3 regions of the Pseudomonas sp. BB438 genome follow, and region 2 is predicted to be linked to each of the others. Evidence: riboswitches for the same ligand, from Rfam matches in the RefSeq annotation. Region 2 holds a riboswitch; each other region holds the start of a gene.
What was found. A riboswitch is a leader RNA that binds a small molecule or an ion and turns the genes downstream of it on or off. The one in region 2 is predicted to bind cobalamin.
Positions count from the first base shown of each region.

Region 1: linked by a shared signal. The riboswitch ahead of AC1ZV1_RS07450 (TonB-dependent receptor plug domain-containing protein) and the one ahead of AC1ZV1_RS03550 (CbtB domain-containing protein) in region 2 are both predicted to bind cobalamin.
Region 3: linked by a shared signal. The riboswitch ahead of cobO (cob(I)yrinic acid a,c-diamide adenosyltransferase) and the one ahead of AC1ZV1_RS03550 (CbtB domain-containing protein) in region 2 are both predicted to bind cobalamin.

Region 1 covers NZ_CM170001.1:1,596,106-1,603,792, forward strand. The annotation lists gene AC1ZV1_RS07430 (GlxA family transcriptional regulator) at 1-159, shown strand, start outside; gene AC1ZV1_RS07435 (cupin domain-containing protein) at 160-528, opposite strand; gene AC1ZV1_RS07440 (class I SAM-dependent methyltransferase) at 696-1,424, shown strand; gene AC1ZV1_RS07445 (VOC family protein) at 1,484-1,912, shown strand; cobalamin riboswitch at 1,986-2,192, shown strand; gene AC1ZV1_RS07450 (TonB-dependent receptor plug domain-containing protein) at 2,344-4,257, shown strand; gene AC1ZV1_RS07455 ((2Fe-2S) ferredoxin domain-containing protein) at 4,257-4,958, shown strand; gene AC1ZV1_RS07460 (ABC transporter substrate-binding protein) at 4,955-5,875, shown strand; gene ddlA (D-alanine--D-alanine ligase) at 5,967-7,061, shown strand; gene AC1ZV1_RS07470 (aldo/keto reductase) at 7,163-7,687, shown strand, end outside.
Region 2 covers NZ_CM170001.1:727,795-735,481, forward strand. The annotation lists gene cobN (cobaltochelatase subunit CobN) at 1-3,369, opposite strand, end outside; gene cobW (cobalamin biosynthesis protein CobW) at 3,485-4,537, opposite strand; cobalamin riboswitch at 4,773-4,967, opposite strand; cobalamin riboswitch at 5,039-5,257, shown strand; gene AC1ZV1_RS03550 (CbtB domain-containing protein) at 5,359-5,547, shown strand; gene AC1ZV1_RS03555 (CbtA family protein) at 5,712-6,422, shown strand; gene AC1ZV1_RS03560 (cobalamin biosynthesis protein) at 6,500-6,916, shown strand; gene cobM (precorrin-4 C(11)-methyltransferase) at 6,913-7,659, shown strand.
Region 3 covers NZ_CM170001.1:5,038,065-5,045,751, reverse strand. The annotation lists gene AC1ZV1_RS23225 (MlaD family protein) at 1-296, opposite strand, end outside; gene AC1ZV1_RS23220 (ABC transporter ATP-binding protein) at 297-1,082, opposite strand; gene AC1ZV1_RS23215 (ABC transporter permease) at 1,079-2,224, opposite strand; cobalamin riboswitch at 2,355-2,576, shown strand; gene cobO (cob(I)yrinic acid a,c-diamide adenosyltransferase) at 2,864-3,475, shown strand; gene AC1ZV1_RS23205 (cobyrinic acid a,c-diamide synthase CobB) at 3,504-4,796, shown strand; gene bluB (5,6-dimethylbenzimidazole synthase) at 4,793-5,443, shown strand; gene cbiB (adenosylcobinamide-phosphate synthase CbiB) at 5,440-6,369, shown strand; gene cobD (threonine-phosphate decarboxylase CobD) at 6,369-7,370, shown strand; gene AC1ZV1_RS23185 (cobyric acid synthase) at 7,415-7,687, shown strand, end outside.

The DNA of each region.
Region 1 (7,687 bases), 870 kb from region 2:
GAGTTCACCAATGGCACGGTGGACCACATCGCCTACACGGTCGGCTACCTCGATCCGGGCTCGTTCCGCAGCACCTTCCGCAAGATCACCGGGATGGCGCCGAGCGACTATCGCAAGCGCTTTGGGGCAAAGCCGAACGACCTTGCCGGCAGGGGTTGATCAGATCCAGCGGTCGTTTTCCGCCGTGCGCTCGCCGCCCTCATCGCCGGTGTTCAGCACGCCGCGCGGTTCGATCAGCATCAGTTGCACCTCCCGTTCGGCATACGGCTTGTGCTCCACGCCGCGGGGGACCACGTACAGCTCGCCGGCGCGCAGGGTCAGCGGGCCGTCGCGGAAGTCGATGCGCAGCTCGCCGTCCAGCACGATGAAGGCCTCGTCGGTGTCGGCGTGGCTGTGCCAGACGAAATCGCCCAGCAGTTTCACCACCTTGAACTGGTAGTCGTTCATCTCGGCGATCACGCGCGGTTGCCAGGTCTCAGTGATGCGGCCGAGCTTGTCCTGCAGGTTGATCGATTGGCGCTGGGTCACGGTGTCTTTCTCCTTGGAAATGGAGTCCTGACACTACGGTTGACCTGACCGACGGTCTTGCAGGAATTTGCGCTTCGATTGCCGCCGCATTGACCTCATCGGGTTGCCGGCCCCGTCCTTGACGCAGACAATCGGCCCTTGGTCCGTCAGAAAGGAGGTGCCGATCCATGGCGCAGAACATCTACGACAACCCTGAATTCTTCGCGGCCTACGCCCAGCTGCCACGCTCGCAGCACGGGCTGGACGGCGCGCCGGAATGGGCCGCGCTGCGTGCCCTGTTGCCGCCGCTGGAGGGCCTCGACGTGGTCGATCTCGGCTGCGGTTACGGCGGGTTCTGCCGCTATGCGGCGGAGCAGGGCGCCCGCACCGTGAGTGGGCTGGACGTCTCGCAGAAGATGCTCGACCGCGCGCGGGAAACCACCGAGGCCGCGCAGGTCAGTTACTTCCACGCCGACCTCGACCAGCTCGAACTGCCCACCGCAGCCTTCGACCTGGCCTACAGTTCGCTGGTCCTGCATTACCTCGAAGACCTGCCGCACTTCTTCCGCAACGTGCACGACGCGCTGCGCCCCGGTGGCAGCCTGGTGTTCTCCATCGAGCACCCGATCTACATGGCCTCGCTGGCGCCTGGCTGGATCGTCGATGCCAACGGTCGCCGCTGCTGGCCGGTGGACCACTACCAGGACGAGGGCGAGCGTCGCACCGACTGGCTGGCCAAGGGCGTGCTCAAGTACCACCGCACCCTCGGCAGCGTCCTCAATGCGGTGATTGGCTCGGGGCTGAGCGTGCGCCATGTCGAGGACTGGGGGCCCAGCGCCGGGCAGGTGCAGGCCGATCCGGCACTCGCCGAGGAGCGCGAGCGTCCCATGTTGCTGTTGGTCGCCGCGCAGCGCTGAGGTGTGAAAAGCGGGTGACTATGCTCAGAACATTGCGTTCGTTTTGCCCGGAGATCGCCATGTCCACGCCCGCTCCCATCGCCCGCCCCAGTGTCATTCCCTGCCTGCGTTACCGCGACGCGCCCCAGGCTATCGACTGGCTGTGCGCGACCTTCGGTTTTCAGCGGCAACTGGTGGTCGCCGACGAGCACGGCGGCATCGCCCACGCCCAACTGGCGCTGGCCGACGGCAGCGGGCTGGTGATGCTCGGGTCGCTGCACGACAACGAATACGGCCGGCTGATGCGCCAGCCCGACGAGGTCGGCGGCTGTACCCAGAGCATCTACCTGGTGGTGAAGGACGCCGAGGTGCCGTACCGCGCGGCCGTGGACGCCGGGGCGCAGATCGTCATCGACATCAAGGACGAGGACTACGGCGGCCAGGGCTTCACCTGCCGTGATCCGGAGGGGCACATCTGGAGCTTCGGCACCTACGATCCCTGGCACTGATGCCGCGCGTTCGCGCCTCCTCCGCAACATCCTGCCCAAGCCCCGCGCTTGACGCTTTCGGGCGCTCGGTGTTCAGATGCGCCCCGTTTCAGGTGCCCCCCGCCGCCGTGCGTGGGGTGAAACGGGAAGCCGGTGCGTCGCCCTCGTGCGATCAGTCCGGCGCTGCCCCCGCAACGGTAAGCGAGCGGAGCATCCAGTAGGCCACTGTGCACCAGCATGGGAAGGCGGATGCCCCAGGACCCTCGCAAGCCCGGAGACCGGCCTGGAACCTGTTTGGCAAACCCGCGGTGGGCGGGCGTGAGCCGGTTCCCGGGGCGCGCTCGTTCCGGGTGTCGCTGCGCCGCCTGCGAAATCCCGATTTCGAGGCGATCACCTTGCATTTCTCCCTGTCACCCAAACTCCCGTTACAGAACCGGCGTGCCCTGCGCTGGATGCCTGTTCTCCCCCTGTGCGCCCTCAGCGCGCAACTGGTCGCGGCGCCGCTCGACCTGGCCGACGAAGTCGTCAGCGCGCCTTCGGTGGAATCCAACACTGTCGCCGACATGGCCCGCTACGGCAGCAAGCTGGAGGTCATCGACCGCGAGCAGATCGAGCGCGCCGGCCCCAGCGCCGACATCACGCGCGTGCTGCAGATGTATGTACCCGGCCTGTTCGTCGCGCCGAAGAACGGGCCGTTCGACTACGGCACCTACTCGCTGCTGGGCGGACGCAACGACGACACGCTGATCCTGCTGGACGGCGTGCGCCTGAACAACCGCCTCTACGGCGGCATCTACATCGACACCCTGCCGACTACCGCGGTGGAGCGCATCGAAGTGCTCAAGGGCGGCCAGGGCCTGCTGTTCGGCACCCAGGCGGTGTCCGGCGTGATCAACATCGTCACCCGCAGCGCCCGCAGCCGCGAAGCGTCCGGTGAGGCGAACCTCGGCCTGGACACCTTCAAGGGGCGCAGCGGCGATGCCCGCGCCGAAAAGATCGTGCAGAACGGCCTGGGCGACCTCGGCCTGATGGCCTACGTCAGCCACAACCGCTCCGACGGCTACCAGCCGTTCCGCGACCGCGACATGACCGACACGGTGAGCGACAAGCGCCGCTCCTATGACGTCAATGTGTTCGGTGCCAAGGCTATCCAGGCCATCGGCGATGCCTCGCGCCTGGAGCTGTTCTACCAGTACGCCGACGCCGAGCTGGATTTCGCCCGCCCGACGTCCAACCACCACACCAGCAACAACCGCGTGCAGCAGATCGCCACGGCCACCTTCCAGCAGAGCGTCAGCGACGACTTCAGCTGGTTCGCCAAGACCCACATCAACGACTGGGACACCCGCTACGACCGCGTCTACAACCTGCAGGGCGGCGGCACCCAGGTGCTCAACCACAACGACTACTGGGGCTTCACCGACTGGGGGGCGCAGCTCGAAGGCAAGGCCAGGCTTGCGGGCGGTCACGAGCTGGTCTTCGGCAATGACAGCCAGTGGTACAAGGGCCAGGACGATGTGCTGATCATCGACAACGACAAGGCCGAATCCCACGCGCTCTACGCCCAGCTGCGGCCGAACATCGAGGCGCTGCCTGACTGGCACCCGAGCCTGGGTGTGCGCCGCGAGGAAATTTCCGGCGGCGAAGGCGCCACCGTGTGGATGCTCACCTCGCTCTATGACCTCACGCAGCAGCTCAAGCTGCGCGGCCAGTTCGGCACGGCCTTCAAGCTGCCCACCGCCGAGCAACTGTTCGTCAACGAGCCGGGCGACGAAGTCGGCAACCGCGACCTCAAGCCCGAACGCAGCCGCAACGCCGAGCTGGGCCTGGACTACACCGGCGAGCTGTTCGAGCAGCCCTGGAGCGGCAGCGTCACCCTGTTCCGCCGCGAGATCACCGACCTCATCACCCTGGCGGGCGACCAGTGGGTGAACGGCAACGGCGAGATCACCGTGCGCGGCGTGGAAGCCAACGGCCAGTGGCAGGTTGGCCGGCACTGGCAGCTCTCCGCCGACGCCACGCGCAATCGGGTGGACAGCCGCGAAGGCGTGACGGTGAACAACATCCCGCACTTCTTTGCCCGCCTGCGCCTGGGCTATGACGACAGCCTCTGGGGCGCCGGCCTGGCCACGCGCTACGTCGGCTCCATCGTCAGCGCGCAGGACGACGACTACGGCCACTACACCGTGCTTGACGGCGATGCCTATCGCTACCTCGACGCCGCCCGCGCACACCGCCTGAGCCTCCTGCTGGAGAACCTGCTGGACCGCGACTACGCCACCGGCCGCACCAGCAACGGTATCCGCCAGGTCGACAACCTCGGCCGGCCGCGTACCGCCGAACTGCGCTACACCTTCAGCTTCTGATGAAGGCCATCCTGCTGGTCGGCCCGCTGGCCGGTGCCCAGGGCGAGCGCCTGCACCGCGAGGTGGCGGCGCGCTTCGCCGGTGTCGAATGCATCGACACCGGCGAAGGTTTCGATGCGTTGTGGGCGCGGGTGCGTGAGCTTCTGGCCGAGGATCGCGAGCTGCTGCTGGTGGACCTGGAACCCACCGCTGACGGCGCCTACCTCGACTGGTTGCGCGCCGAGTTGGCCGGGCTGCTCGAGGACGCTCCGCTGGCGCCGCCGCCGAAGGTCACGGCGTCGGCGCTCGGCCGGCGCGGGCTGGATGTGGCGGCGGTGCTGGCGGCGATTGGCGATCCGGCGCAACAGCTGGAGTGCCAGGGTGTCGGTGAGGTGCCTTCGCAGCCGGACTGGTCCGCGCCGCCGCCGCACCGGCATCACCTGTTCCTCTGCACCGGGCCGCGCTGCGTGCGGCGCGGTGCGCTGCCATTGTGGAAAACCCTGCGCCGCGAGCTGATTCGACTCGATCGCTACGAGAACGCCGAGGGCGCTCTGCTGACCCGCACCGGCTGCCAGTTCCCGTGCAACCGCGGGCCGCTGCTGACGGTCTATCCCGAACGCGTCTGGTATGGCCTGCGTAGCGACGAGCAGGTGTGCCGGGTGGTCTCCGAGCATCTGCGTGACGGCGTGCCGGTGGCAGAGCTGCGAGTGGACGAGCCATGACGCGCGCGCTCCTGCAGGTGGTGCTGTTGCTCGCGTTGATGCAGAGCGCAGCAAATGCGTCAGCGCAGGACTACCGAAACTGCGTCCAGACCTGGCAGATCGACCACCCGCCCCAACGCATCCTCGCCCTCAACCAGCACGCCGCCGACCTGCTGCTGGCGCTGGGCGCCGGACCGCGGCTGATCGGCGTGGCGTACATCGATGACGACCTGGACGTGGCTGGCGGCCGTTATCGCGGCGTACCCCTGCTGTCGCGCCAGTATCCGTCGGCGGAAGCGGTCTACGCGCAGCGACCGGACCTGGTGGTGGCCGGGTTCGCCTCGGCCTTCCGCCTGGGCAACCTGTCCCGCGAGGAACTGGCCGCTCATGGCATCGCCAGCTACCTGCTGGATGCCGGTTGTGGTGCGTGGCAGGACGATCTGTTCGCGGGTGTCGAGACGGACCTGACGACGCTGGGCGACCTGCTGGGTGAGCCGGCGCGGGCCCAGACGCTGATTCGCCAGCAACGCGCGGAGCTGGCCGAAGCGCGCCAGCTTTCGACCGGCCGCCAACGGCTGGAAGTCTTCTACCTCGATAGCGCCAGCATCGGCCTGGAGAGCCAGGGGCGGCGTGGCGTAGTCACCCAGTTGCTGCACGCCGCCGGTGCGCACAACCTGTTCGAGGACGTCGATCTGGGCAGCTTCACCGCCAACGCCGAACAGTTGCTGGCGCGCGACCCGGACGTGATCCTGCTGGCCGATGCGTTGTGGTCCACCGCCGACCGGAAGATCCGAACGCTGCGCGCGGACCCGGTGCTATCGCGCCTGCGCGCCGTACGCGAAGGGCGCTTCGTGGCCTTGCCCTTCACCCACCTGTTCCCCGGCGTGCACAGCGGACAGGCCGCGCGCGAGCTGGCACAGGCGCTGGGCCGGTTCTGAACAGCGCGTCTGGTCTGTTCGCCGGCCACTGTTCCTACCCAAGCGCCGGAGCCCATGTTAGAAAGCGCCCATCGATCATGCGGAGGCTGTCATGGGCAAGTTGCGCGTTGGGGTGATTTTCGGTGGGCGTTCGGCGGAGCACGAGGTGTCGCTGCAATCGGCGAAGAACATCGTCGATGCGCTGGACCGCGAGCGTTTCGAGCCCGTGCTGATCGGCATCGACAAGGAGGGCCGCTGGCACCTCAACGATGCCTCCGACTACCTGCTCAACCAGGAAAACCCGGCGTTGATCGCCCTCAACCGCTCCAACCGCGAACTGGCCGTGGTGCCGGGCAAGGCCGAGCAGCAACTGGTGGAGACCGGCAGCCGCCAATTGCTCGACCATGTCGATGTGATCTTCCCCATCGTCCATGGCACCCAGGGTGAGGACGGCTGCCTGCAGGGCCTGCTGCGCATGGCTGACATTCCCTTCGTCGGCTCTGACGTACTGGGCTCGGCCATCTGCATGGACAAGGACGTGAGCAAGCGCCTGCTGCGCGACGCCGGCATCGCGATTACTCCCTTCGTCACCCTGACCCGCGCCAATGCCGCGCGTACGTCGTTCGCCGAGGCGCAGCGCAAGCTGGGCCTGCCACTGTTCATCAAGCCGGCGAACATGGGCTCCTCGGTGGGCGTGAGCAAGGTCGAGGACGAGGCCGCCTACGACGAAGCCGTGCGACTCGCGCTGGCCTTCGACGACAAGGTGCTGGTGGAGTCCGCCGTGAAGGGGCGCGAGATCGAGTGCGCAGTGCTGGGCAACGAGCAGCCGATCGCCAGCGGCTGCGGCGAGATCGTCGTGGGCAGCGGTTTCTACTCCTATGACAGCAAGTACATCGACGAGGACGCGGCCAAGGTCGTGGTGCCCGCCGATATTCCGGCCGAGGCCAGCGAGCGTATCCGCCAACTCGCCGTTGACGCCTTCCTCGCCCTGGAGTGCTCCGGTCTGGCGCGGGTCGACGTGTTCCTTACCGAGAGCGGCGAGGTGCTGATCAACGAGCTGAACTCGCTGCCCGGCTTCACCCGCATCAGCATGTACCCCAAGCTCTGGCAGGCGGCCGGGATGACCTACAGCGAGCTGGTCAGCCGCCTGATCGACCTGGCCATCGAACGCCACACCGCGCGCCGGAATCTGCAGACCAACCGCTGAGCCGCTCGCAGGTCCCGCCTTCTGCGCTACCCTGACATCCCGCCGCCGAATTCCGGCGGCCGGCCCCGTGTCCCCATGACAAGCGCAACAAGGAGCACGAGATGAACACTGTGGTATTCGCCGACGGCACCGCCGTTCCCGCCATCGGCCAGGGCACCTGGCGCATGGGCGAGGACAGCTTCCAGCGCAGGCGCGAGATCGCCGCCTTGCGCGAAGGCATCGAGCGCGGCCTGACCCTGATCGACACCGCCGAGATGTACGCCGAGGGTGGCTCGGAAGCGGTGGTCGGCGAGGCGTTGGCCGGGCTGCGCGAGCAGGTCTTCCTGGTCAGCAAGGTCTACCCGCACAACGCCAGCCGGCGTGGCATTCCCGACGCCTGCGAGCGCAGCCTGAAGCGCCTGCGCACTGATTGCCTGGACCTCTACCTGCTGCACTGGCGCGGCCAGTATCCGCTGGAGGAAACCGTCGACGCCTTCGAACGCCTGCGCGAGGCGGGGAAGATCAAGCGCTGGGGCGTGTCCAACTTCGACCTGGACGATATGCAGGAGCTGAGCGAGCCGGCCTGCGCCACCAACCAGGTGCAATACAGCCTGGAGGAACGCGGCGTCGAGTGGGACCTGCTGCCC
Region 2 (7,687 bases):
TGGGTTGTCCGGCTGGCTGTGGTCGCCGTGGTAGCTGGCCAGCGACTGGCCCTGGATGACCTCGGCGGCGGCGAGCATGCCGCCCTGGAACTGGTAGTAGTCGTTGGAATCGAGGATGTCGTGCTCGTGGTTGTCCTGGTTGTGCAGCACCGCCTGCAGGCCGGACAGGCGCTGGGCGAACCGCTCACGCGCCGGGGTGCCGTCGTCGCTGGCGCCGTACGCGTAGCCGCCCCAGTTCAGGTAGGCCTCGGCGAGGTCCGCGCGGCTGTCCCACTGGCGTGATTCGATCACGCCCTGCACGCCGGCGCCGTATGCCCCGGGCTGGGCGCCGAAGATGCGCCAGCCAGCCTGGCGGCGGGCTTCGGCGTGGGCTAATCCATCAGACTGCAAACGCGCCTGATCGGCTCGGACACGAGCGGCCAGCGGGTTCAGGTCGTCCGGTTCGTCCAGCGCGGCGACGGCCTGCACGGCCGCGTCGAACAGGCGGATCAGGTTGGCGAAGGCATCGCGGAAGAAGCCCGAGACGCGCAGCGTCACGTCGACCCGCGGGCGGTCGAGCAGGGTGATCGGCAGGATCTCGAAGTCTTCCACGCGTTGGCTGCCGGCCTGCCAAACCGGCCGTACGCCGAGCAGCGCGAGGGCCTGGGCGATGTCGTCGCCGCCGGTGCGCATGGTCGCGGTGCCCCAGACCGACAGGCCGAGCTGGCGCAGGTGGTCGCCGTGGTCCTGCAGGTGGCGTTCGAGCAGGCGGCTGGCCGACAGGAAGCCGAGGCGGAAGGCGGTGGGCGTGGGCAGGTTGCGCACGTCCACGGTGAAGAAGTTGCGCCCGGTGGGCAGCACGTCGACCCGCCCGCGGCTGGGCGCGCCGCTGGGGCCGGGCGGGACGAAGCGGCCCTCGAGGCCGGCGAGCAGATGGCCGATTTCGCTGGCGCCGCAGGCATCCAGGGTCGGCGCGATCTGCTGCTGAAGTTGCGCGAGGACCGCCGCGCTGGCGCTGCCGGGTGCGCTGACCGAGCCGTCGATCAGGCGCAGGGCGAAGAGTTCCAGGCGCTCGCGGGTGTCGCCGTTGCTGCGCCAGGGTTCGTCGCTCACCGCGAGCAGCACGTCCGGACGCGGGCCGTCCCAGGGTTCGGCGAAAGCTTCATCCAGCGGGTCACGGCTCAACTGCAGATCCTCGCTCAGCGCGCGCAGCAGGCTGGCGTTGCCGCCGCGACCATCGCCGCGTGGAATGCGCACCAGCGAGAGCAACGTATCGCGGCGCAGTTCACCCACGGGCGACTCGCCGAACACATGCAGGCCATCGCGAATCTGCGATTCCTTGAGATCGCACAGGTAGGCGTCCAGCTGCGGCAGCCAGCTTTCCGGATCGTCGCTCAGCTGCAGGCCCAGCTCGCGGTCCAGCGAGGTTTCGCGCACCAGCGTGAGGATGTCGCCGCGCAACTCAGTGGCCCGACGCGGGTCGAGCAGGGAGGCGTCGTAGTACTCGTCGGCCAGGCGTTCGAGGTCGCGCAGCGGGCCGTAGTTTTCCGCACGGGTCAGCGGTGGCATCAGGTGGTCGATGATCACCGCCTGGGCGCGGCGCTTGGCCTGCGCGCCTTCGCCGGGGTCGTTGACGATGAACGGGTAGAGGTTCGGCAGCGCGCCGAGGATCGCGTCCGGCCAGCACTCCTCGGAGAGACCGACGCCTTTGCCCGGTAGCCATTCGAGGTTGCCGTGCTTGCCGACGTGGACCACCGCGTCGGCGCCGAACACTTCGCGCAGCCAGAAGTAGAAGGCGAGGTAGCCGTGGGGCGGTACCAGCGACGGATCGTGGTAGATCGCCGCGGCGTCGAGCTGGTAGCCACGCGCCGGCTGGATGCCGACGAAGCCGAGGCCCAGGCGCAGGCCGGCGACCATCATGCGGCCGCTGCGGAACATCGGGTCCTGCTGCGGCTCGCCCCAGCGTTCGCGCACGGCGTGCTGGTTGGCTTCGGGCAGGCGCGCGAAACAGGCGAGGTAGTCGTCCAGTGCCAGGCTCTGTGCGCAGGGGCGCAGGTCGAGGCTGTCGAGATCGTTGCTGACGCCGCCGAGCAGTTGCTGGATCAGCGCGGTGCCGGAATCGGGCAGGCCGGCAACCGGGTAACCCTGAGTCTCCAGCGCGCGCAGGATGTTCAGCGCCGCCGCCGGCGTGTCGAGGCCGACACCATTGCCGATGCGCCCGTCGCGGGTTGGGTAATTGGCCAGGATCAGCGCCACGCGCTTGTCGGCGTTGGCCTTGCGCGAGAGCAGCATCCAGCGCCGCGCCAGTTCGGCGACGAAGTCCATCCCCGGCCGGTGTGGCAGGTAGCAGACCACGTCGCTCTGGCTGCGCTCGCTGCGCCAGGCCAGGCCCTTGAAGCTGATCGGCCGGGTGATGAGGCGGCCGTCCAGCTCCGGTAGCGCGATGTGCATGGCCAGGTCGCGCGGGCCGAGGCCCTGAGGGTTGGCGCGCCAGAGGTCGAGGTTGTCCAGCGAGCAGATGGCCTGCAGCACCGGTACGTCGCGGCGGAAGGGCCGGTCCTGCGGCGCTTCCGGATTCGACTGGGCGAAGCCGGTGGTGTTGATGATCAGCTCGGCGTCGGCGCTGTCCAGCAGGCTTTCCACCGTATCCAGGCACGCGGCTTCCTTGAGGCTGGCCACGGCGATGGGCAGCGGGTTGATGCCCTGCGCCTGCAGGCGTTCGCAGAAGGTGTCGATGAACCCGGTGTTCGCCGCTTGCAGGTGCGTGCGATAGAACAGCAGGGCGGCGACCGGGCACTCGGGGTTCCAATCGGCCTGCCAGCGGGCGAGGTCGCAGCTGCCGACGTGCGGGTGATAGACCGCCACGCGCGGCAGGGTCTGTGGTTCGTGCCAGGCGTAGTCGCGTTGCAGATGGCGATTGGCGAGGCAGGCGAAGAACTGCCGGGCATTGTCCATGCCGCCCTGGCGCAGATACTGCCAGAGGCGCTCGGCATCCTGCGGCGGGACGCTGCACAGGGCGGCGAGTTCGGGGTCGGGCTTGTCGTCGCCGGGCACCGCGATCAGCGTGGTGCCGCGCTCGGCCAGCGCCACCAGTTGCTCCATGCCGTAGCGCCAGTAACCGACGCCGCCATGCACCGAGATCAGGATGACCTTGGCGTGCTGCAGCACTTCGTCGACGTAGAGGTCCACCGAGGCGTGATTCTGCAACTGCATGGGGTTGGCCAGGCGCAGGCTCGGGTAGTCCTCCGGCAGCGCGCGAGCGGCCTCGGCGAGCAGCGCCAGGTGCGAATCGCCGCTGCAGAGGATCACCAGTTCGGCGGGCGTCTGGGCCAGGTGGGCGATGCCGTCGTCGGGGACGAAGCCGCCGGGTTGAGTGCGCAGCAGGTGCATGGGGGTGCTCGGTTTCTAGCGCTTCGTAGGAGCGAGGGGGCGCCTAGCTCTTGCTCGCGAACCAATCCCCGCTGCGAGGCTGTTCGCGAGCAAGCTCGCTCCTACAAAAGCGGTGTTACGCCAGGGCGGTACGCAGTTCGTTGGCGATGGTGTCCTGGTCCAGCTCCTGGCCGATCACCACCAGGCGGGTGCTGCGGGTTTCGTCACTGCGCCAGGCGCGGTCGAAGTGCTTGTCGAAGCGCTTGCCGACGCCCTGCACCAGCAGGCGCATGGGTTTGCCGGGGATGGCGACGAAGCCCTTGATGCGCAGCACGGCGTGACGCTCGACCAGCGCGTTCAGCGCGTCGAGCAGGGCGCGCTCTTCCACTTCCGGGAGGTCGACGTGGAAGGAGTCGAACTCGTCGTGGTCATGATCTTCGTGACCCTCGTGATCGTGGTGGGTCGGGCGGCTGTCGATGTGCAGCTCGGCCTCGGCGTTCAGCCCCAGCAGCACCGAGAGCGGCAGTTGGCCGGAACTGGCTTCGATGATTTTCACCGCCGGCGGCAGTTCTTCAGCGACCTCGGCGCGTACGCGGGCCAGCGCGTCGGCGTCCAGCAGGTCGGCCTTGTTCAGCACCACCAGGTCGGCGCTGGCCAGCTGGTCCTCGAAGAGTTCGTGCAGCGGCGACTCGTGGTCCAGGTTCGGGTCCTGCTGGCGCTGCTGGTCCACCTGCTCGGGGTGGGCGGCGAAGGTGCCGGCGGCCACGGCCGGGCTGTCGACCACGGTGATCACCGCGTCCACGGTGCAGGCGTTGCGGATTTCCGGCCACTGGAAGGCCTGTACCAGCGGCTTGGGCAGGGCGAGGCCGGAGGTCTCGATGAGGATCTGGTCGAGGTCGCCACGGCGCGCCACCAGCTCGCGCATCACCGGGAAGAACTCTTCCTGCACGGTGCAGCACAGGCAGCCGTTGGCCAGCTCGAAGACGCGGCCGACCGCTTCTTCTTCGCTGCAACCGATGGAGCACTGCTTGAGGATCTCGCCGTCGATGCCCAGCTCGCCGAATTCGTTGACGATCACCGCGATGCGACGGCCTTCGGCGTTATCGAGCATATGGCGGAGCAGGGTGGTCTTACCGACCCCGAGGAAGCCGGTGACGATGGTGACGGGGAGTTTGGCCAGGGTTTTCATGCGCGCCTCGCAAGCGGAAGTTTGAAGGCGGATGAAGGGCGCGCGCGCGGGTTCGCCGCGCAACGAAGGTCGCCACCGGATCACCCCGCCCGGTTGTCTGTTGATAACGAACCGGTTCCGGATCTCGCGAGCCAGAGCCAGGCAAGGCGGAGGATTGGCGGGGACGCGGAGTTGACTGTGGTCAATGAGCAGTCCACGACGATCCTCCAGCGCAGCCTGGCCGACGCGCAGCAGATCGAAAACCAGTCACGAGGCAGGTCTCCTGGCTCACAGCCCTTGATCGTCTCTTCGCCTTCCCGCCCGAATCGGCAGTGGCGCATGAAGAGACAGGCTGTTCACAGTTGCGGGGGCAGCCGTGGCGCATCCGAAGATTTCCACGTTCCCTCTTAGCTCCGGCCAGCGCCGGAGAACCTCGAAGGGAGGAAGGCTACGCAGCGCGGCCGGGACGGTCAATCGCCGGGGATCGGTTGACGCGCAGTTGACGCTGCGTGACTGCCGTGGTCAGCTAGCGCGGTTTCAGGTGTCTCGCGCCGACGCGTGCGAGGTGAAACGGGAAGCCGGTGCGTCCGCAAGGACCAGTCCGGCGCTGCCCCCGCAACGGTAAGCGCATCGAGGGTCGTCAGTAGCCACTGTGCCAAGGCATGGGAAGGCTGGCCCATCCGGCGAGAGTTTCTCGCTGGCGTCGCAAGCCCGGAGACCGGCCTGGAATCCTCACATTTTGGCAAACCCGCGGTGGGCGGGCGCAGGCCGTGGCGCGACCGATCCGGCGCGTTCGAATGCGTTCAACCTCTGCGTTCTCACTCTTTTCAGAGGGAACGTTCATGTCCAGCAGCATCCTGACGCAACAGGCGTCGAGTACTTCCATCCCCCTTTCCAAGCGCATCAGCCTGGCCGTTGGCGCCAGCCTGCTCGGTGCGCTGCTGGTGTACTTCGCCGGCTTCTCGCACATCGACGCGGTACACAACGCCGCCCACGATACTCGCCACAGCGCAGGCTTCCCCTGCCACTGATGCGGTTCTGAGTTCAATCGGCTGCGCGTCGGCCAGGCTGCGTTGGAGAATCGCCGTGGACGGCTCATGGACAGCAGTCCACTCCGCGTCCCCGGCGATCCTTCGTCTTGCCTGGCTCTAGCTCGCTCGATTCGATGGCTCGGAGAAGGAAAAGGAACGAACCCATGATCAAACGAATCGCCCAGACCGCCGGTTTCGCCGGTCTGATTGCCGCGCTGGTGCTCACCGTGGTCCAGCTGCTGTGGGTATCCCCGCTGATTCTGAAGGCGGAAACCTACGAAAAGTCCGAACCCGCCGCCGCGCTGGTCGAAGAGCACGTCCATGAGCATGCCGATGGCGCCGTCGCCGGCCATCAGCACGATGCGGAAGCCTGGGAGCCGGAAGATGGCTGGCAGCGCATCCTCTCCACCACCGGCGGCAACCTGGTGGTCGCGGTGGGTTTCGCGCTGATGCTCGCGGGCCTGTTCACCCTGCGTGAGCCGGGCAAGACCTCCGAAGGCCTGCTCTGGGGCCTCGCCGGTTTCGCCGTGTTCACCCTGGCGCCGTCCCTCGGCCTGCCGCCGGAAGTCCCCGGCACCGCCGCCGCTGACCTGACCCTGCGGCAGACCTGGTGGATCGGCACTGCCGCCGCCACCGCCGCCGGTCTCGCGCTGCTGGTGTTCGGCCGCCACTGGGCGCTACGTATCGTCGGACTCGCCCTGCTGGTGGTGCCGCACGTGATCGGTGCGCCGCAGCCGGACGTGCATTCCAGCCTCGCACCGGAAAGCCTGGCTCACGAGTTCATCGTCGCCTCGCTGGTCACCAACGCGGTGTTCTGGGCTGCACTCGGCCTGATCGCTGCCTGGCTGTTCCGTCGCTTCGCACCCTCGGCCTGATCCAGGCGCTATGCTCGACCCCGCAGCCGGCCCGGCCGTCTGCGGGGTTTTTATTTTCATCTGCAAGGAGAGCGACCATGACGCTGGTTGCCGGCCTCGGTTGCCGCCGCGGCTGCCCGCTCGACGAACTGCAAGCCCTGCTGCGCGATACGCTGGCCGAAGCAGGTCTCGACGAGTCGAACCTCACCGCGCTGGCCAGCGCCACGCTGAAGGCTGACGAAGTCGGGCTGACTGCCCTGGCAGCCGCCCTCGACCTGCCGCTGGTGCTGTTCACGCCGCCGCAGCTCGCGACCTGCGAGAAGCGCCTGGGGGATCCGTCGGACGTCGTGCGTGCGACCAGTGGCAGTGCCAGCGTGGCCGAGGCCGCGGCGTTGCTGCAGGCCGAGGCCCAGGGTGGCGCGCCGGCACGCCTGCTGGTGGGCAAGCGTCGCAGCGAGCAAGCCACCTGCGCACTCGCCTTCATCCCCGTCGAATCCGCACAGGAGCCGTCATGACGGTCTATTTCATCGGCGCCGGCCCGGGCGACCCCGAACTCATCACGGTCAAGGGCCAGCGGCTGATCCGCACCTGCCCGGTGATCCTCTACGCCGGCTCCCTGGTGCCGCCGGCGGTGCTGGATGGGCATAGCGCCGAGCGTGTGGTGAATACCGCCGAGCTGAACCTGGACGAGATCGTCGAGCTGCTGGCGCAGGCCGAGACCGAGGGCAAGGACGTAGCGCGCGTGCACTCCGGCGACCCGTCGCTGTACGGCGCCATCGGCGAGCAGATTCGTCACCTGCGCGAGTTGGGTATTGCTTACGAGATCGTCCCCGGCGTGACCGCGACCTCCGCCTGCGCGGCGATCCTGGGTTGCGAGCTGACCCTGCCGGATATCTCGCAGACGCTGATCCTCACCCGCTACGCCAGCCGGACGCGCATGCCCGAGGGCGAGTCCCTCGCCGAGCTGGCCCAACACCGCGCGACCCTGGCCATTCACCTGGGCGTCGGCCAGCTGGCGAACATCGTCGCCGAGCTGCTGCCGCACTACGGCGCGGACTGCCCCATCGCGGTGATCCACCGTGCCAGCTGGCCGGACCAGGACCAGGTCACCGGCACCCTCGGTGACATCCTGCCCAAGGCAGAGGCCAAGGACTTCAGGCGTACGGCGCTGATCCTGGTGGGCCGGGTGCTGGGCGCGGAGGGCTTTGCCGATTCGTCGCTGTACAGCGCGGGGCATGCGCACCTGTATCGGCCGTAGATGCGCTTCGCAGCAGCGAGCTCGCCCG
Region 3 (7,687 bases), 2.3 Mb from region 2:
TTGGCGCGTGTGTCTTCGCGGATCGGGGTGCTGTCGTAGACGCGGATGCGCGCGCGGACTTTGCGCGGGTCGTTCGGGTCCAGGCGCAGGGACACTACGTCACCCACGCGGATGCCGCTGTACTGCACCGTGCCCCCTTCGGACAGGCCGGTCACCGCCTCGTTGAAGATCACGTCGTAGACCTTGTACTTCTGGTCGTTGCTCGACTGCGCCAGCCAGAGAGCGAAGAGCAGCGCGCCGATCGACACGACCAGGGTGAACAGGCCGATCAGCACGTGATGGGCACGGGTTTCCATTCAGCTTTCCTCCCGCAGGTGTTCGGTGGCCTGCAGCGCGGCACGGCCGCGCGGGCCGTGGAAGTAGTCCTGCACCCAGGCGTCGTCGGTCTGGGCGACCTGGTCCAGCGGCCCCACCACCAGCACGCGTTTCTGCGAGAGCACGGCGACGCGGTCGCAGATGGTGTAGAGGGTGTCCAGGTCGTGGGTGACCAGGAACACGGTGAGGCCGAAGGCGTCGCGCAGGGTCAGGATGAGTTGGTCGAAGGCCGCCGCGCCAATCGGATCGAGGCCGGCAGTGGGTTCGTCGAGAAACAGGATATCCGGGTCCAGCGCCAGGGCGCGGGCCAGCGCGGCGCGCTTGACCATGCCACCGGAGAGCTCGGCCGGGTACTTGGCGCCGGCGTCCGGCGGCAGGCCGGCGAGGGAGATCTTCACCTTGGCGATGAATTGCGCATCGGCGCGGGATAGCCCGGCGTGCTCGATCAGCGGCAGGCAGATGTTCTCGCTCACCGTCAGCGAGGAGAACAGCGCGCCATTCTGGAACAGCACGCCGAAGCGTCGTTCGAGCTTCGAGCGCTCCAGCGGTGGCAGCGCCGGCAGGTTCTGCCCGAACACGTGCACGCTGCCCTCGCTGGGTTGGCGCAGGCCGATGATGCTGCGCAGCAGGACCGACTTGCCGGTACCCGAACCGCCGACCACGCCGAGGATCTCGCCTTTCAGTACGTCGAGGTCCAGGTGCTCGTGCACGGCGTGGGTGCCGAAGCGGTTGGCCAGGTCGCGGACGACGATGATTGGCTCGCTCACCAGCCCATCTCCATGAAGAACAGCGCGAACATCGCATCCAGCAGGATCACCACGAAGATCGACTGGACCACGCTGGACGTGGTGTGCTCGCCCACCGACTGCGCGCTGCCGCTGACGCGGAAGCCTTCCAGGCAGCCGATCACGGCGATGATGAAGGCGAACACCGGGGCTTTGACGATGCCGACCAGGAAGTGCTGCACGGCGATGTCGTTCTGCAGCATGTAGAGGAACATGCGCGGCGAGATGTCCAGGCTCAGTGCGCAGACCACGCCGCCACCGAAGATGCCGGAGATCATCGCCAGGAAAGTCAGCATCGGCAGGGTCAGCAGCAGGGCAAGTACACGCGGCAGTACCAGCAGCTCGACGGGATCCAGCCCCAGGGCCTGGATGGCGTCGATTTCCTGATTGGCCTTCATCGAGCCGATCTGCGCGGTGAAGGCACTGGCGGTGCGGCCGGCGAGCAGGATCGCCGTGAGCAATACACCGAACTCGCGGAGGAAGGAGAACCCCACCAGGTCGACCGTGTAGATCGCCGCACCGAACTTCTGCAGCACCGTGGCGCCGAGGAAGGCCACCACGGCGCCGACCATGAACGTCAGCAGGGCGACGATCGGCACCGCGTCCAGCCCGGTTTCTTCCATGTGTGCGGCCAGCGAGGTCAGTCGCCAGCGACGCGGACGCAGCAGGTTGCGCAGCAGCGTCTGCAGAGTCAGGCCGATGAAACCCAGCACGCCGATCAGATGGTCCTTGAACGTGAGCGAGGCGATGCCGATGCGCTCCAGCACATCGACCAGCGCATTGCCGGGCGGCGGGGCCTTTTCGTCGAGCCGGCACTGGGTGATCGCGCTGCCGACGGTTCGCAGCAGCGCCTGGCGTTCGGCGGGCAGGTTGCGGGCGATCTGCTCCAGCTGGCTCATGCGCGCGCCGCCGATGATCTCGGCGAGCAGGGCGGCGCCGGCGGTGTCCAGCGCCCCAAGACCGGTGAAGTCCAGCGCGCCGGGCGATTCGGCACTGCGCTGTGCGGCCACCTGAGCCTCGAGCGTGGCAAAGTGCGCGAGCGTCCAGTCACCGCTGACATGCATCAACGGCGGGGTGGCGGACGTGTCGTACTGAAGCTGGCCGGGTTGGGCGGTCGTCGTCATGACTCGCATTCTAGCGAACTTACGCGGCCTGACCACTTGACTTGTGTGAGGCTTTCTAGAGCCCTTGCCGCCTCGCGCAAGGAGCCCAGCGGCAGTCTGTTCAATTGACGCCCCAGGCCGCCAGCCACTAAGCTGCGCGCCTGCTTCAGGTGCTCTCGGCGCAAGCCGCGAGTGAAACAGGGAAGCCGGTGAAGTCGATGCGTTCGACCATTCCGGCGCTGCCCCCGCAACGGTAAGCGAGCTTCGAACCGCAAACTGCCACTGTGCCTCGGCATGGGAAGGCGCGGTTCTTCGGAAACGCCAGACGCTTCCTCTCGCAAGCCCGGAGACCGGCCTGCTGCATCGCATGGCATCGCGGGAGGCGCTGCCGACGCCGGCCCTGCGCCGCGCGTTGCCGTCCTCCGCCTGCCCCGACTGGTCAGTGCCGCGCGGGTGAGAGCGGCGGAGAATCCTTCAGGTGAATTCCCTATTCCTCAGGTCGACAGCCCTCGTGCTGGGCGACCACTGCTGCATGGCGCTTCTGCGTGCCTGCGGTGCATCCCTGCCCATTCCATCCCCCGTTCGCTGCCACCCGGCTGGCAGCCTGACGGCTGTGCCATCCCGTTCATCCGTACAAGCCGTTTCAGAAGGAACCTTGCCATGACTGAATCCCCGGAAAAGGACGAGCGCCATCGCTCGCGCATGCAGCGCAAGAAGGCGGTAGTCGACGAGAAGATCGCCCAGGCCCAGGGCGAGCGCGGCGTGTTTCTGGTCAACAGCGGCAACGGCAAGGGCAAGAGCAGCTCCGCCTTTGGCATGGTCGCCCGCGCGCTGGGGCACGGCATGAAGGTGGGCGTGGTGCAGTTCATCAAGGGCGCCGCCACCACGGGCGAGGAGGCGTTCTTCCGCCGTTTCCCCGAGGAAGTCAGCTTCCACGTGATGGGTGAAGGCTTCACCTGGGAAACCCAGGACCGCCAGCGCGACATCGCCAAGGCGCAATTCGCCTGGGACGTGGCGCGCCAGTTGCTGGCCGACCCCGAGGTCGGCCTGGTAGTCCTGGATGAGGTGAACATCGCGCTCAAGCACGGCTACCTGGAACTGGACACGGTGCTGGCCGATATCGCCGCCCGGCCGCCGATGCAGCACGTGGTCGCCACCGGGCGCGGTGCGCAGCCGGCGATGCTCGACGCCGCCGACACCGTGACCGAGATGGGCCTGGTGAAGCATGCCTTCAAGGCCGGTATCAAGGCGCAGAAAGGGGTGGAGTTCTGATGCCGTTCGTTGTGGCGGAGCGTGCCCGATGACCTCGCGCCAATGCCCCGCACTGTTGATTGCTGCCCCTGCATCCGGCCAGGGCAAGACCACCGTGACCGCCGCCCTGGCGCGCCTGCACACCCGCCTCGGGCGCAAGGTGCGGGTGTTCAAGTGCGGCCCGGATTTCCTCGATCCGATGATCCTCGCCCGCGCCAGCGACGCGCCGGTCTACCAGCTGGACCTGTGGATGGTCGGTGAGGACGACAGTCGTCGCCTGCTCTGGGAAGCGGCCGGCGAGGCCGACCTGATCCTCATCGAAGGCGTGATGGGCCTGTTCGACGGCTCGCCCTCGGCGGCCGACCTGGCGCGTCGCTTCGATGTGCCGGTGATGGCCGTGATCAACGGCCAGTCCATGGCGCAGACCTTCGGCGCCATGGCCGTTGGCATGGCGACCTACCAGAGCGACCTGCCGTTCTCCGGCGTGCTTGCCAACCGCATCGGTAGCCAGCGTCACCGCGACCTGGTGCGCGACAGCCTGCCGGAGTGGATTCGCTGGTATGGCGCGCTGCCGCGCGATACCGACGTGGAACTGCCCAGCCGCCACCTCGGCCTGGTGCAGGCTGATGAGCTGGCCGACCTCGACGTCCGCCTGGACGCCGCTGCCGATGCCCTGGCCGCCAGCGCGAGCACCGAACTGCCGCTGCCGGTGAGCTTTGCCGCGCCCGAACCGCGCAGCGAGTCTTCCCGCCTCGATGGCGTGCGCATCGGCGTGGCGCGGGACAACGCCTTCGCCTTCCTCTACCAGGCCAACCTCGACCTGCTGCGTGAGCTGGGCGCCGAGCTGGTGTTCTTCTCGCCGCTGCGCGATGAAGCGCTGCCGGACGTGGACAGCCTCTACCTGCCGGGCGGCTACCCGGAACTGCACCTGCAGGCGCTGGCCGAGAACCGCGCTATGGCCCAGGCGATCCACGCCCACCATGAGATGGGCAAGCCGATCCTCGCCGAATGCGGCGGCATGCTCTATCTGCTCGACGCGCTGACCGACGTGGCCGGCGAGCGTGCCGAATTGCTCGGTCTGCTGCCGGGCGAAGCACGCATGCAGAAACGTCTCGCCGCGCTGGCGCTGCAGGCGGTGGCGCTGCCCGAAGGCACCCTGCGCGGACACACCTTCCACCACTCGCTGCTGACCAGCAGCGAAGCGCCGTTGGCTCGTGGTGTCTGTCCCAACGACAAGCCCGTGGCCGAAGCGGTGTTCCGCCGTGGCCGGCTTACCGCCTCCTACATCCACTTCTACCTGCCGTCCGATCCGGATGCCGCAGTCGCCCTGCTGAAACCATGACCGAGCACGCCTACAGCCTTGAAGAGCGCGCCGCGCTCTACCGCGTCATCGCCGAGCGCCGCGACATGCGCCACTTCAGTGGGGGCGAAGTGGCGCCCGAACTGCTCGCGCGCCTGCTCGAAGCGGCGCACCAGGCGCCCAGCGTCGGGCTGATGCAACCGTGGCGGTTCATCCGCGTCACCTCGCGGGCGCTGCGTCAGGCAATCCACGGTCTGGTGGAGGAGGAGCGCGTGCGCACCGCCGAGGCACTGGGCGAGCGTTCCGACGCGTTCATGCGGCTCAAGGTCGAGGGCGTGCTCGATTGCGCCGAAGTGCTGGTGGCCGCGCTGATGGATGGCCGCGAGGCGCACGTCTTCGGCCGCCGCACCTTGCCGCACATGGACCTGGCCTCGCTGTCCTGCGCGATCCAGAACCTGTGGCTGGCCTCGCGCGCCGAAGGCCTGGGCATGGGGTGGGTATCGCTGTTCGACCCGGCTGCGCTGGGCGACTTGCTTGGCCTGCCGGTCGGTGCCGAGGCGGTGGCGGTGATCTGCCTCGGACCGGTCAGCGAGTTCTACCCGGCGCCCATGCTGGCCCTGGAAGGCTGGCGCCAACCGCGCGCACTCGGTGAACTGCTGTACGAGAACCACTGGGGAGAACAGCCATGAGCCTGGCCCTGCTGAGCGTCCTCGGCGTTGCGCTGGATGCCCTGTTCGGTGAGCCGAAGCGCTGGCATCCGCTGGTGGCCTTCGGGCGCCTGGCGGATCGGCTGGAGCGGCGGTTCAATCGTTCCCGCGCCGACGCCGGCAAGGACACTCCCGGCCTCGGCTGGCGCAGCCACGGCGTCACCGCCTGGATCATCGCCGTCATCCCGCTGACCCTGATCGCGCTGCTGCTCAGCCTGCTGCCCTATGTCGGCTGGGTCGTGCAGGTGCTGGCGCTTTACGCCGCGCTGGGCCTGCGCAGCCTGGGCGAGCACGCCGAGCCGGTAGCGCTGGCCCTGCGCGCCGGTGACCTGAACGAAGCACGCCTGCGCGTGGGCTACGTGGTCAGCCGCGAAACCGCCGAGCTGGACGACACCGCCGTGGCCCGCGCCGCCACCGAATCGGTATTGGAGAACGGCAGTGATGCGGTGTACGCCGCGTTGTTCTGGTTCGTCGTCGCCGGCGCGCCGGGCGTGGTGCTCTATCGCCTGAGCAACACCCTCGACGCCATGTGGGGCTACCGCAACGCGCGCTTCGAACGCTTCGGCTGGGCCGCGGCGAAGATCGACGATGTACTCAACTACCTTCCGGCGCGCCTGGTGGCATTCACCTACGCGTTGCTCGGCCACACCCGTCTTGCCCTGCGCTGCTGGCGCACGCAGGCACCGCAGTGGGACAGCCCCAACGCCGGCCCGGTGATGGCGACTGGCGCGGGTGCGCTGGGCGTATCGCTCGGTGGGTCCGCCCGCTACCACGGCGAACTCCATGAGCGCCCGCAGCTGGGCGAAGGCCCGGCGCCGACCGCCGTGGACATCTGGCGCGCGCTGGCCCTGGTGCGCCAGGGCGTGCTGCTGTGGCTGGTGGTCATCCTCATTCTGGGAGTGCTCTGATGCTCGAACATGGCGGTCGGTTGCGCAAAGCGGCGCAGCAATACGGCATTCCGCTCGCCGAGTGGCTGGACCTGTCCACCGGCATTTCGCCCTGGCCCTGGGCGCTACCCAGCGTGCCGACAGCAGCATGGATGCGCCTGCCCGAGGACAGCGACGGCCTGGAAGCTGCCGCGCGCCGTTACTACGGCGCCGAGAAGCTGCTGCCGCTGCCCGGCAGCCAGGCGGCGATCCAGTTGCTGCCGCGCCTGCGTCGCCCGGGCAAGGTCGGCGTGGTTTCGCCCTGTTATGCCGAGCACGCCGAATCCTGGCGTGCCGCCGGGCACATCCTGCGCGAAGTCAGCGACCAGGAAGTTCCCCATCACCTGGAGCGCTTCGACGTGCTGGTGGTGGTCAACCCGAACAACCCCACCGGCCGGCGCATCGAGGCCGGCGTGCTGCTGGAATGGCATGCGCGCCTGCAGGAGCGCGGCGGCTGGCTGGTGGTGGACGAAGCCTTCATGGACTGCACGCCCGAGCACAGCCTGGCACCGAGCTGCGCGAGCCGTCCGGGTCTGATCGTATTGCGCTCCTTCGGCAAGTTCTTCGGCCTGGCGGGTGCCCGCCTGGGCTTCGCCTTCGCCGAACAGCGCCTGCTGGACAGCCTGGCGAAACTGCTCGGTCCCTGGGCGGTGAGCGGACCGACGCGCTGGGTCGCGCAGGCGGTGCTGGGCGAGCTCCAGGAACAGATCCAGCGCCGCCGTGACCTGCATGACGCCAGCCGGCGCATGGCCGGGCTGCTCGGCGAGCATGGCTTCGCCCCGCAGGGCGGCACGGCATTGTTCCAATGGGTGGTGTCGATGCGCGCCCATGCGCTGCGCGATCACCTGGCGCGTCAGGGCATTCTCGTGCGGCTGTTCGAGACGCCCGCCAGCCTCCGCTTCGGCCTGCCGCCCGACGAGAAGGGCTGGGAGCGCCTGGAGCATGGCCTGCGCACCTTCAATCAGATGGAGAGCCTGCGGTGAGCGGCGAGCAGCGCGCGACCCTGAGGGGGCAGGGCACGACTCTGATGGTGCAAGGCACCACCTCGGATGCTGGCAAGAGCACGCTGGTGACCGCGCTGTGCCGCTGGCTGCGCCGACAGGGCGTGGCGGTCGTGCCGTTCAAACCGCAGAACATGGCGCTGAACAGCGCGGTGACCGCCGACGGCGGCGAGATCGGCCGCGCCCAGGCGGTGCAGGCGCAGGCCTGCCACCTGGCGCCGCACACCGACATGAACCCGGTGCTGCTCAAGCCCAACAGCGACACCGGCGCCCAGGTGATCATCCATGGTCGCGCGGTG